3 regions of the Shewanella halifaxensis HAW-EB4 genome follow, and region 2 is predicted to be linked to each of the others. Evidence: predicted binding sites of a transcription regulator. Region 2 holds the regulator's gene; each other region holds the start of a gene.
The links. Region 2 encodes MetJ, which represses methionine synthesis genes. Its sites were predicted from a motif close to TAGACGTCTAGACGTCTA; they were not measured.
Positions count from the first base shown of each region.

Region 1: metK (methionine adenosyltransferase) is a predicted target of MetJ. The motif match lies at 2,751-2,768, and genes of this name have one in related genera.
Region 3: metH (methionine synthase) is a predicted target of MetJ. The motif match lies at 2,512-2,529, and genes of this name have one in related genera.

Region 1 is NC_010334.1:1,045,904-1,050,182, forward strand. Features, by position in the region: gene SHAL_RS04305 (thiamine pyrophosphate-binding protein) at 1-1,444, shown strand, start outside; gene metK (methionine adenosyltransferase) at 1,553-2,707, opposite strand; gene tkt (transketolase) at 3,223-4,279, shown strand, end outside.
Region 2 is NC_010334.1:747,000-751,278, reverse strand. Features, by position in the region: gene SHAL_RS03195 (bifunctional aspartate kinase/homoserine dehydrogenase II) at 1-156, opposite strand, end outside; gene metB (cystathionine gamma-synthase) at 172-1,332, opposite strand; gene metJ (met regulon transcriptional regulator MetJ) at 1,544-1,858, shown strand; gene SHAL_RS03180 (sulfite exporter TauE/SafE family protein) at 2,037-2,768, shown strand; gene SHAL_RS03175 (conjugal transfer protein TraF) at 2,774-3,967, opposite strand; gene SHAL_RS03170 (LysR family transcriptional regulator) at 4,177-4,279, opposite strand, start outside.
Region 3 is NC_010334.1:4,213,814-4,218,092, forward strand. Features, by position in the region: gene SHAL_RS17910 (FecCD family ABC transporter permease) at 1-121, opposite strand, end outside; gene SHAL_RS17915 (ABC transporter ATP-binding protein) at 114-1,043, opposite strand; cobalamin riboswitch at 1,173-1,325, opposite strand; gene SHAL_RS17920 (histidine phosphatase family protein) at 1,753-2,400, opposite strand; gene metH (methionine synthase) at 2,641-4,279, shown strand, end outside.

The DNA.
Region 1 (4,279 bases), 300 kb from region 2:
AGTCATAAGTGGCGGCGTGAGAACCGATTCGAAATTTTCCTATCAACTTCATGATATGGATCAGCACAAAATGCTCGAAGCGATCACCAAAAAAACCTTCAAAGTCACTCGACATCAAGATGTGGTCGCTACACTTTTTGAGGCGTACGATCTTGCCAATGATGGCGAACCCGGCCCTGTTTTTGTCGAGATCCCGGTGAATCTTCAGCTCGACAGGGGCGAGATCTCAGACTTACCTATGTATAAAGCGCCGATAAAGTCATTGGCTCATGCAATCGATGCTCAATTAGCACAAGCGGTAGCGTTATTAGCGAATGCTAAAAGCCCCGCCATATTTGTGGGCTGGGGCGGCGTCGAGGCGAGTGATTGCACCGAACAGATCGCCGATTTACTTCACTCTCCTGTTGCGACAACACTGCAGGGGCTCAGTGCCTTCTCAGCAAAGCATCCGCTTCATACCGGAATGGGATTTGGCCCCGCGGCAGTGCCCGCTGCGACCAATGCCTTTAAAGAGTGTGATTGTCTGCTTGCCATCGGCACCCGTTTTGCTGAGATAGCAACAGGAAGCTTTGGGGTGATCGTGCCGGAAAACCTAATCCACATCGATATTAACCCGAACGTGTTTAATGCCAATTACCCTGCTAAAGTCGCCATAGAGGGAGATGCTGGCGCTGTTTTAGCCGCGCTATTGCAGATGCTCCAACAAACAAAGATCAGAGATAAAGATGCCAAAGCCATTAAACAGGCCATCAAGCGCGATAAGCAGAGTTATATTGATGAGTGGCTAGCTCACGACAGTGGTGACAGAGTTAATCCTGCCGTTTTCTTTCAACATCTTAGGCGGTCACTCGATGACGATGCCTTAGTGATCGCCGATGACGGAAATCATACCTTTTTAACCGCGGAGCTGATGCCCTGTTATCGGGCGAAACACTTTTTTAGCCCTACAGATTTTAACTGCATGGGCTATGCGATCCCGGCGGTTATCGGTGCTAAGCTTGCCAACCCTGAGAAACAGGTGGTTGGCATCATCGGTGACGGAGCATTTATGATGACTCAATCCGAGCTGTTTAGTGCCTCCTCTCTTGGTATTGGCGCTATCTTTACCATCTTTAACGATGGTGAGCTTGCTCAGATCTCGCAGGCGCAAAAAGTGCCTTACAATGCCGCAACCTGTACTGTCCTTCCCGAGTTTAAATTTAAGGCGTTAGTCGAGGCGACTGGTTGTCGCTACATTCGGCTACAGAACAATGACGAGGTGGCTGAACAGATATCCAAGGCCGTACTCTTAAGCGAGCAAGGAATACCTGTGGTGCTGGATGTCAATATCGATTACAGCAAGAAGACCCGCTTTACCAAAGGGATCATCTCAACCAATCTAAAGCGAATGAATTTGCCGACCAAAGTCAGGATGATCAGCAGGGCACTTTGGCGAAGAATTTAAAGCCCCATCCATGGTAAATCGTCATAAGTGTTCCAGACACAAAAAAACCGCCCTTGGGCGGTTTTTTTATTAGCGCTGAATAAACAGCGCTGAGTTAATCAATGAAGATTAAATACCAGCGTCAGCGCGTAGCACTTCAACTTTGTCTGTCGCTTCCCATGGGAACTCTTCACGACCGAAGTGACCGTATGCTGCAGTCGCTTGGTAGATTGGGCGAGCTAGGTTTAACATCTCTGTTAGACCGTATGGACGTAGGTCGAAGTGACGACGTACTAGGTCAATCAATAGCTCTTCGCCAACTTTAGCCGTGCCAAATGTTTCGATGCTGATTGACGTTGGCTCTGCCACACCAATTGCGTAAGACACTTGGATCTCACAACGGTCAGCTAGACCGGCTGCAACGATGTTCTTAGCAACGTAACGTGCTGCGTATGCTGCACTACGGTCAACTTTTGATGGGTCTTTACCAGAGAAAGCACCACCACCGTGACGTGCCATACCGCCGTATGTGTCAACGATAATCTTACGACCCGTTAGACCACAATCGCCTACTGGGCCACCGATAACAAAACGGCCAGTTGGGTTGATGAAGTATTTAGTGTCTTTAGATAACCACTTAGCCGGTAATACTGGCTTGATGATGGTTTCCATTACACCTTCAATCAGATCTGACTGGCTTACGCTGTCACAATGCTGAGTTGAAAGTACCACTGCGTCGATACCCGCAATGCTGCCATCTGGGTTATAAGCAAAAGTCACCTGACTCTTCGCATCTGGACGTAACCAAGGAAGTGTCTTGTCTTTACGAACTTCAGACTGACGCTTAACTAGCATGTGCGAATAAGTGATAGGCGCAGGCATTAGCGAGTCGGTTTCATTGTTGGCATAACCAAACATTAGACCTTGGTCACCAGCGCCTTGCTCTTTAGGGTCAGCACGATCAACACCTTGGTTGATGTCTGGAGACTGCTTACCGATAACATTTAGTATCGCACAAGAGTCAGCATCAAAACCCATATCTGAGTGAGTGTAGCCGATGTCACGTACAGTCTTACGGGTGATCTCTTCGATATCAACCCAAGCAGAAGTGGTAACTTCGCCGCCAACCATAACCATGCCAGTTTTAACATAGGTTTCGCATGCTACTCGAGCTTTTGGATCTTGCTCCAAAATTGCGTCTAATACCGCATCAGAAATCTGATCGGCGATTTTATCTGGATGACCTTCTGAGACCGACTCAGAGGTGAACAAGTGCTTTGCCATGATGGAAAATCTCGTCGTTGAACAATTTGAATGTGTAGAAGTATCTACATCTAGACGGCTATTCTAGTGTAAATCTGAGCCGATGACACCCCTTTCACTAAATTTTGTGCAGTCACGCGCGCTATTTATTGAGTAGATGCATGGGTAATGAGTGTTATGGTTTAGATTAGCTATTTGTAAAATAAGGTTATTATCAGGTTTTAAATAATGCTGTTTTCACTAGGGAATGATCAAAATTTACCATTTAAACGCTAGGTAATTGCCGCTACGAGATAAAAAAATAGACTTTAGGCGATAAAAGCAACTATTTGATGAGCTTAAGTTGCTTAACCTTTATTCAACTGCGTTAAAAGCGCTAATATTTTTCATTCAAGGTGAATTAAATTTGCGTCCTACTGCCTAGTAGGCGAAAATATGGCTCCAAAATTTGCTGTAGGGAAGGGAAAAGCAAATACAAACTTGTGGCCCTTTTCTTTATCTAAGCCTCAATACCTCAAAACGAAGCAGGAGAGAGCATGTCATCTCGTAAAGAACTCGCAAACGCAATCCGCGCATTGACCATGGATGCTGTTCAAAAAGCCAATTCAGGTCACCCAGGTGCACCTATGGGGATGGCTGATATTGCTGAAGTGCTCTGGAACGATTTCCTAAAGCACAACCCAAACAACCCTGACTGGGTTGATCGTGACCGCTTTATCCTTTCTAACGGCCACGGCTCTATGCTTATCTACTCTTTGCTGCACCTAACAGGTTACGCATTACCTATCGAAGAGTTAAAAAACTTCCGCCAGCTTCACTCTAAAACACCTGGTCACCCAGAATACGGTTACACACCAGGTGTTGAAACGACAACAGGTCCGTTAGGTGCTGGTATCAGTAACGCTGTTGGTATGGCGATTGCTGAAAAGACATTGGCTGCACAGTTTAACAAGCCAGGTCACGATATTGTTGATCACTTCACATACTGCTTCCTAGGCGATGGCTGTTTGATGGAAGGTATCTCTCACGAAGCCTGTTCTCTAGCGGGTACCCTAGGTCTGGGTAAGCTAGTTGCGTTCTGGGATGACAACGGTATCTCTATCGACGGTCACGTTGAAGGTTGGTTCACTGACGATACGCCTAAGCGTTTTGAATCTTACGGCTGGCATGTTATCGCTAACGTAGATGGTCACGACAGCGACGCTATTCGTGCGGCAATCGAAGCAGCTAAGTCTGTTACAGATAAGCCTACAATGATCTGCTGTAAAACCACGATCGGTTTTGGTTCGCCAAACAAGTCTGGTAGCCACGACTGTCACGGTGCACCACTAGGTGATGCTGAGATTGCTGCTGCACGTGAATTCCTTGGCTGGAACCACGCTGCATTTGAAATCCCTGAAAATGTTTACGCGGGTTGGGATGCTAAAGAAACTGGCGCAGCGCGTGAGTCAAGCTGGAACGATAAGTTCGCAGCTTATGAAGTAGCATTCCCAGAACTAGCTGCTGAATACAAGCGCCGTGTTATCACTGGCGAACTACCTGCTGAGTTTGAAGAGAAAGCACAAGCTTTCGTTCAAGAGTGCCAAGATAAAG
Region 2 (4,279 bases):
TAAATTATACAAGAAGTTGGTGCTTTTACCCGCGGCAGACACCACCACTAAATCATCACTGTGACCATGAGTCAGCAGAATATGAGCAACGCGACGGTAACAGTCAGCATCCGCAAGACTTGAGCCACCAAATTTATGTAAGTGACAGCGTGCCATCGTATACCCCTTTAATTAACAAGCGGCTGCGGCATTAAGCGCAGCTTCAATATCGGCAACAAGATCATCAGCATCTTCGATACCAACAGAAAGACGGATAAGCGTATCCTTAACCCCAGCTTCAGCGCGTGCCTCTGGCTCCATCGCCCTATGCGTCATAGTTGCAGGTACGGCGACTAAGCTTTCTACGCCACCAAGACTTTCTGCAACTGAAAAAAAGTTAAGATTTTTTAAGAATGCGACCAACTGTTCTTCGCTACCCTTGAGCTCAAAACTCAGCATGGCCCCATAGCCCTTTTGCTGTTTAGTCGCAATTTCATGACCCGGATGCTCTTTAAGTCCCGGGTAGTATATCTTGGACACGGCCTGATGGTTAACAAGGGTATCAAGAATTCGCTGTGCATTCGCCTGATGTTCACGAATTCTCACTGCAAGTGTACGAATTCCGCGCAAAGTGAGATAACTATCAAATGCTGAGCCCGTTAGCCCTAGCGTATTTGACCACCAGTGCAGCAGTTCACCCAACTCCGGATCTTTTGCCACAACCGCGCCGCCCACCACATCACTATGACCATTGATATATTTAGTGGTTGAATGGATCACAATATCTGCACCAAGAAGCAGTGGCTGCTGTAAAATTGGCGATAGAAAAGTGTTGTCGACAACCACCAATGCGCCAACCTCATGACTGGCTGAGCTGATAGCCTCAATGTCTACCACACGCAGCAGCGGGTTCGATGGAGTTTCTAACCAGACCATCTTAGGTTTCTTGGCGATCGCCTGATTGAGCGCTTGTGAGTCGGTTTGATCCACCACTAATAACTTAAACTGGCCCTTTTTAGCTAAATTGGTGAATAGACGATAGCTGCCGCCATAACAATCATGGGGAACAACGAGTAAGTCATCGGGTCCTAGCAAGCTTGTCGCTAAAGTAATCGCAGCCATTCCGGTACAGGTCACAACACCAGTTGCGCCTTTTTCCAGCTCGGCGATGGCATCGCCTAGAATAGATCGGGTTGGATTGCCTGAGCGGCTATAGTCGAAGTCTCTTGGATTGTTATGGCCATCAAAAGAGTAGTTAGTAGATAGATAAATCGGCGGAACAACGGCACCATGCTGACTATCGGACTCAATTCCTTGACGTACCGCCGCAGTGGCTGGTTTACGCTCAGTCATGTACTACTCCTTTTCCTGTTAATTTTCAGCCAAGAGATGTCTGGACGTCTAAATGTACCTAAGCACTCACGCCTCGTCAACCATTTTAGCCGTTTAGACGTCCATGCATATAGAAATCTATTTGCAATTGTCATAAATAAGAGGCAATAATTTGACTGCACAATTTAAAGGGTTAAAATCTGCCCCGAATTTAGAAATAACAGGTGAGTCAATGACTGAGTGGAATGGCGATTATATCAGCCCCTATGCTGAACACGGCAAAAAGAATGAACAAGTGAAAAAAATCACTGTGTCCATTCCTTTGAAAGTACTTAAGGTGCTTACCGATGAGCGTACACGCCGCCAAGTAAATAACTTGCGTCACGCCACTAATAGTGAGCTGTTATGCGAAGCATTCTTGCATGCTTACACTGGCCAGCCACTACCAAACGATCAAGATCTTACCAAAGATAAACCCGACAGCATGCCTGCTGAGGTTAAGCGTTTGATGGATGAGATGGGTATTGAGTGGGATGAACTTGAATAATCTTCACCGATTATCAGTAAACATGATCTCCAGATAAGGACTGCTTAGCAGTCCTTATCTGTTTTTGGCCTAAATATGAGATCCGCTACCTCGTAGCAAGTTAAAATACCTAAACCTTCAAGTCGAGCGTAGAGATCCCCTCCTCGCTTAACTTTAGCCCAGATGGCTGGATAACCTAATGATCGATCCCACTACACTATTACTCGCTTCGCTCATTATCTTTTGTGGCGCACTGACCCAAAGCCTAATCGGTTTTGGCCTAGCCGTCGTTGCAAGCCCGCTGCTCTATATCGTCGATCCCAGTTTAGTTCCGGCGCCAGTCATCATGATGGGGTTCTCGATAGCGTTACTGACACTGTTTCGGGAGCGAGGTCAGCTCGAGTTCAACGGTCTACAGTACGCGTTATTGGGCCGTATTCCCGGAGGAATACTAGGTGCAACCCTCATTTTAATCGCACCGCAGCCGATCTTAGGTCTTGCGATTGCTGGAATTGTCGCCTTAGCCGTCGGCCTGAGCCTAATGAAGTTAAGCATTCCTGTGAACCGTTTCAGCCTATTCATCGCTGGGGTATTATCTGGCGTCTTCGGTAATATCGCCGCGATTGGTGGACCACCGCTGGCCATTTTACTTTCAGGTAAAGATGCAGGCCAATTTCGCGCCGCCCTGTCGGCCTTCTTTATCTTTAGTTCGATGATCGCTTTGATCATTCTGGCACTTGCAGGCCTGCTAACCCTAGAGCACTTTTACATCTCATTGATGTTACTGCCGTCAGTCGTTTTGGGGTACCTCGTTGCAGGCCGCTTGATTGGCCGCGTCGACAAACAAAAAACCAGAGCATTCACTCTGGCTTTATGTGGCTGTAGCGCTGTTATCCTAACCGTTAAATCAACAATAGAGCTAATGGGTTAGCTTGGTTAGAAATGATAGGAGGTTTGCAACACCCCTCCTACCGCATTGTCATCGCCGAACATACCAGTAAAATCTAAGAAAAATGAATCACCGAACGCAAAGCCTGTGCCCAAAGAGTAGAGGTTGGCGGTAGAGTCTTTCATATCATGGCGATAACCGAGGCGTAACGCCATCCAGTTGAAGGCTCTCACTTCCCCGCCTAGACGCCAGTATTGAGTACCATCCAGCTCTTTAAATTTCTTATTCTCAATCAGATCAATATCAGTCGTTACCGATAAAATTTCCCAATCATAAGCTACGCCTGCTGTTACGAGAGGTTCAACACGGTAAGTAAACTTCTGCCCTTCCACCTCTATGGTATCCACATCTTGGCTGATCAGATTTCGTCCTGATAGACCCAGAGTTAAGCCATCAAATGGCTGCATAGCCACCCCGACATCTAAATTAAAATTGGTCTCATCATTGCGATACATAACGTCATCAAAGTCACTGGCATCGAAGTTGTTTGCATTGGCGATATAATTGTAGGTATCAATTCGCTGAAACTTAGGTGATATTCCAACAGAGATAGGCATATTCACGATAGAGAGAGGGAAGCTTAAGGCGACGCCAAGATCTGATATCGCACCGCCAACCACTTGGCCTTGTGAGTTCAGATCAGAGACTTCGGGTGGATTTTCAGGATCCAAATGATTAAGCGTATCGATATCTGACTGGGCTATGTCGGCCACACCAACTGCGTTAACATAGCTCTTATAGAAGATAGCCATCGGCATTCTCTGGTGCGGAATGGCAACACTGAAACCTAGCCCTGCACTGGCATAGGCTGAAGTCCCTTTTAGAGACTCAAGATCGCCAACCAGATCATCACGAAACTTCGTAATATCGTCACGGTTCTCAGCATCAATTGCAGCAGCAAGAGCATCGTAAGAATTAATCAGCGAGTCGAACTTATCTATCATGTCATCGCTGTCAGCCACATCTATCCCTAGCACAGGCATCAACAGTACAGCAGAGTTGTCTTTATGCGCATTAATCGCAAGCAGGGCCGGGTTAACGAAGGCGGCGCCCTCTTTGTTGGAAGCGGCAACCCCTGCGCCGCCCATAGCATCGCTGCGCGCCTCATAATACTCCTGCCCCGCCTGTGCAAAAAAGCAGGGGAATAAGGCGCAAGCCAATGCAATTTTATGTAGTTTCATCCATTCCACCCTTTTTATGTCCTTAACGTTCTAAGCTGCAATACGGCTCAAATCGAAAAAAGGTTATTTTGTTCTTAAAGTATTCTAAGACAAAATCAGATAAACAGGAGGTTAAACTTAACTTTAAATCTACATTCTAATAGCAATTAGGTCGAAAGATGGATGACCCGAGTGACTCAAGCCTCAAGAGGTCAGCTACCTAAGCTTATTTAGGCATTTGGTAACTCGACATATTTCATAAAGTTTTGAATGGTAAATTCGATAAACTGCCTCAACCTAGCTGGCTGAAATTGATCTCGGTTATAGAGCAGA
Region 3 (4,279 bases), 1.8 Mb from region 2:
AACTTGTAGCCGCAAACGGGGTAAGCAATGCCACAAAAGTGAGTATAAGTAGCACTAGATGCTCAGTTCGGCGACGACAAGTCATTGCTAGCGGGTTGCTAGCGATTGTGGCCTTACTCATCAGGGTCTCCAACTTTCATTTGAGCCAGAGCTTCAGCTTTCACTTGAACACCCGCCTTTATATCAGCGGTTGTATGAACGCCGTTTGCCGAGACAGCCTCGTAACCATAGAAATAACTGATAAGTGGATTCCCATGCTGAGGGTGCGGCCTAATTTGACAGCACACATCGAACACCTCGGCGATCCGCTGCTCGGTGAGTACCGCTTTAGGTGAGCCGCAGGCTATGGCTCGACCGTTATCAAGCAGCAATAGTTCATCACACAGCGCGCTGGCAAGGTTAAGATCATGAATAGAGGTGATGACTGTGATATTGAGGCTGCGCAGTAACTCTAAGGTTTGGATCTGATAACGAATATCTAAGTGATTTGTCGGCTCATCGAGAATAAGTAACTTAGGCCGTTGTACTACAGCACGAGCAATCAAGGCTCGCTGCTTCTCGCCGCCAGATAGGCTCTCGTAGGCTTGATTGGCTTTATCTTGTAGGCCAACTTTTTCAAGCGCCTGCGCTATCACTGCGCGGTCGGCGCGACCGGTAAAATCAAATGCACTTTTGTGAGGCGTTAACCCAAGGGCTATAAGCTGCGCAGTGGTCATCTCGAAATGATGCGGAGTATCTTGCAGCACCACGGCAATTTGCTGTGCAAACGCCTTAGCCGACAAGGTGTTAATTTCGTCGCCAAAGAGATGAATGCAGCCTGTTGTAGGCTTAATAAAGCGGTATAAGCAGCGCAGCAGGCTCGACTTGCCCGCGCCGTTAGGGCCAATAATCCCCAGCATCTTGCCTTCAGCTAGACTAAATTCAATGCCCGATAAAATCGCTTTACCACCTAGCTGCCAGCTCAAGTCTTTCACCGACAGCACTGTTTTTGCGTCCAAATCGGTTTGGGTACTAGGATTGTTTATGCTAGCCCATTTTGTCATGAGAGGCATTCGACCCAGCCTCTAAGCCCTGTCTTTAGTTTCACTTTCTTGTCTCCCTCGAGTCGCCCGCACGAGTTTATGTGTATATGGATACACTTCTAATTATCAACACGTACTTATTGATACGTACTGAACAACATCAGTTAGGCAGGTATCTGACTTAGAAGCAGCGCTACGGCTAAGCTTCCCTACAGTTGCGGGTACAGTCCGGACTAAGCCACTGCTTGCAGTCAGCTTCCGGTTCCCTTTATGCCGTTAAGCACCTAACTTTCATTCTTATTTAACGCTAACTTTAGCGCATTAGTGCAACGTCAAATAAGATAACGCCGCAGTTTAACACGCCTTTGTGCACTTGCGTGCTGAGCTTTTTCTTATCTAGCTACATTACTGGTACACGCTTCAATTCGGAGCGAGGAAAATCAGCTTCAGGGACACGATATTGTCTAATCTTTTCCGTCAGTGACGCTGTCACGCTCAAAAGGCCGCAGGTCGCTCTGCTTTTCTGACGGGCTAAAGCCCGACCTACAAGAAACGATATCCTCTAATCTTTCCCGTAAGCGCAGCGTTCTGTGAGTGACGCAGTCACGTTCCCTAGGCCACAGGCCGTTCGTTTCAGCTTTTCCGTTTTTGCTTTTCCTAGGACCTGCTTTTCCTATGAGCTAGTACCTTCTTTGAAACCTAGAATCTTCTCTTAACCCTAGCTCCTTCTTTACCGCCAATTAAGGGTCATGTACTGCTGCTCGCCATCATGCAAAACATCAATCTCTACCGTGGCGGCATAGGACAATTTAAGCGAAGTATAAAAACCCGCTGCTTGATTGACACCTAACGCTTTGGCCATCAAATGACGGATCACGCCGCCGTGAGTTACCAGCAGTACGCGCTTACCTTGATGCTGCTTAAGCATCGTCTGCCAAGCCGTATCGATACGAGACTCAAACGCCTGCATCGACTCGCCATTGGGCGGTGGTAATAACCAAGGATTAGCCCAATAGTTATCAAGTTCATGAGCATAGTTCTGATAGAGAGTATCAAATGTTTGTCCATCCCAGTCGCCAAAATTCAGCTCTCTAAACCCAGCTTCGACTGAGTAAGGTAACTGGTTTAACAGTGCAAACCTCCCTGCCATTGTAGCGCAGCGAATAAGCGGTGAACTCAACACCACTTCAGGCGCTTGCGGTGCCGCTAATTCTGGCTCGGCTTCAGACTGAAACGATACTAAACTCAGCGCAGAAAACGCCTTTCGCATCTGCTGTTCACCCTGCCCAGTTAAGGCCACATCGACTTGACCGCGTAAAATATTGCCGCCCTCACATTCACCATGTCGAAGTAAAATCACCTTAGTGGTTTGCATCATCCCCGCACACCTTCATTATTTATCAGACACTTAGTTAAAATTCATTGGGTTTTAATGCTGAAAAAGTATCATGCTTTAGCACTTGCACTTTTTATCGCCTCTCACGTATTATGGACGTCTATACGTATAAATGTCCAAACAAAATAAATGGCCACTCAATCACGAAGAGGCCTTAAATGAAAATAGCGGACATGATTTACATACATAAAAAATGACTTTGCGAACTGGTAGGAATTATCTATGGCAACCTGTACCCCAACACATGCCTTGAGCGCAGTAGCACATACTCAAGACACTGCCGACAAGGTTTTAGCAGTCCTTACCCAAAAGCTTCTTGATGGGATCCTTATCCTCGATGGTGCGATGGGCACCATGATCCAAGATCGCAAATTTGATGAAGCCGATTTTCGCGGTGAGCAGTTCAAAGAGTGGCATTGCGATGTAAAGGGCAACAACGACATGTTGGTGCTCACACAAGCGGGTGCCATCAAACAGATCCATAAAGAGTACCTATTAGCAGGCTCTGACATCATCGAGACCAACACCTTTAATGCTACGCGTATCGCCATGGCCGATTACGACATGCAAGCTCACTCGGCCGAAATTAACTTGGCAGGTGCGCGCCTTGCCCGAGAAGCGGCCAATGAAGTCGAAGCTGAAACGGGGCGCCAATGTTATGTTGCAGGCGTTTTAGGCCCGACCAACCGCACCTGCTCTATCAGCCCAGATGTCAACGACCCTGGCTATCGTAATGTCAGTTTCGATGAGCTCGTTGAAGCCTATATTGAATCTATCAATGCCCTGATTGCTGGTGGCTGCGACATCATCATGGTGGAAACCATTTTCGATACCCTTAACGCCAAAGCCGCGTTGTTTGCCATCGAAACCGTGTACGACACTCAAGGCTTCCGCCTACCAATTATGATTTCAGGCACCATTACCGATGCCTCTGGTCGCACGCTAACGGGACAAACCACCGAAGCTTTTTACAACTCACTGCGTCACGTTAAGCCACTTTCGATTGGCCTTAACTGTGCTCTTGGGCCAAAAGAGCTGCGCCCCTACGTGGAAGAGCTATCAAAAATTTCTGAATGCTTCGTCTCAGCACACCCGAACGCCGGCCTGCCAAATGAATTTGGTGGCTACGATGAGAGCCCAGAACAGATGGCCGATGTTATCGAAGAGTGGGCAGAGGAAGGCTTTTTAAACATTATCGGTGGCTGCTGCGGTACCACACCGGATCATATCCGCGTTATACGCAATGCAGTAATTAAACATAACGCCCGTAAACTCCCAGATATTCCCGTGGCCTGTCGTCTGTCCGGGCTTGAGCCACTGACCATAGATGACAACTCGCTATTTTTAAACGTGGGTGAACGTACTAACGTCACCGGTTCGGCTAAATTTTTGCGTCTTATCAAGACTGGCGAATATGAAGAGGCGCTATCGGTTGCCCGCGAACAGGTGGAGAGCGGCGCGCAGATCATCGATATCAACATGGATGAGGGCATGCTTGATGGCGTTGAGGTGATGCAAAAATTCCTCAATCTCATCGCCTCCGAGCCTGATATATCTCGCGTGCCGATTATGATCGACTCCTCTAAATGGGAGGTGATTGAAGCGGGACTAAAGTGTATTCAAGGTAAAGGTATCGTCAACTCTATCTCGCTCAAAGAGGGTGAAGAGAAGTTTATCGAACAGGCTAAACTGGTAAAGCGTTATGGCGCAGCCGCTATCATCATGGCCTTCGACGAAGTCGGCCAAGCCGATACCAAGGCGCGTAAAATTGAGATCTGTACCCGCGCTTATCGTGTCTTGGTCGATAAAGTTGGCTTCCCACCTGAAGACATTATTTTTGACCCGAATATTTTCGCTATCG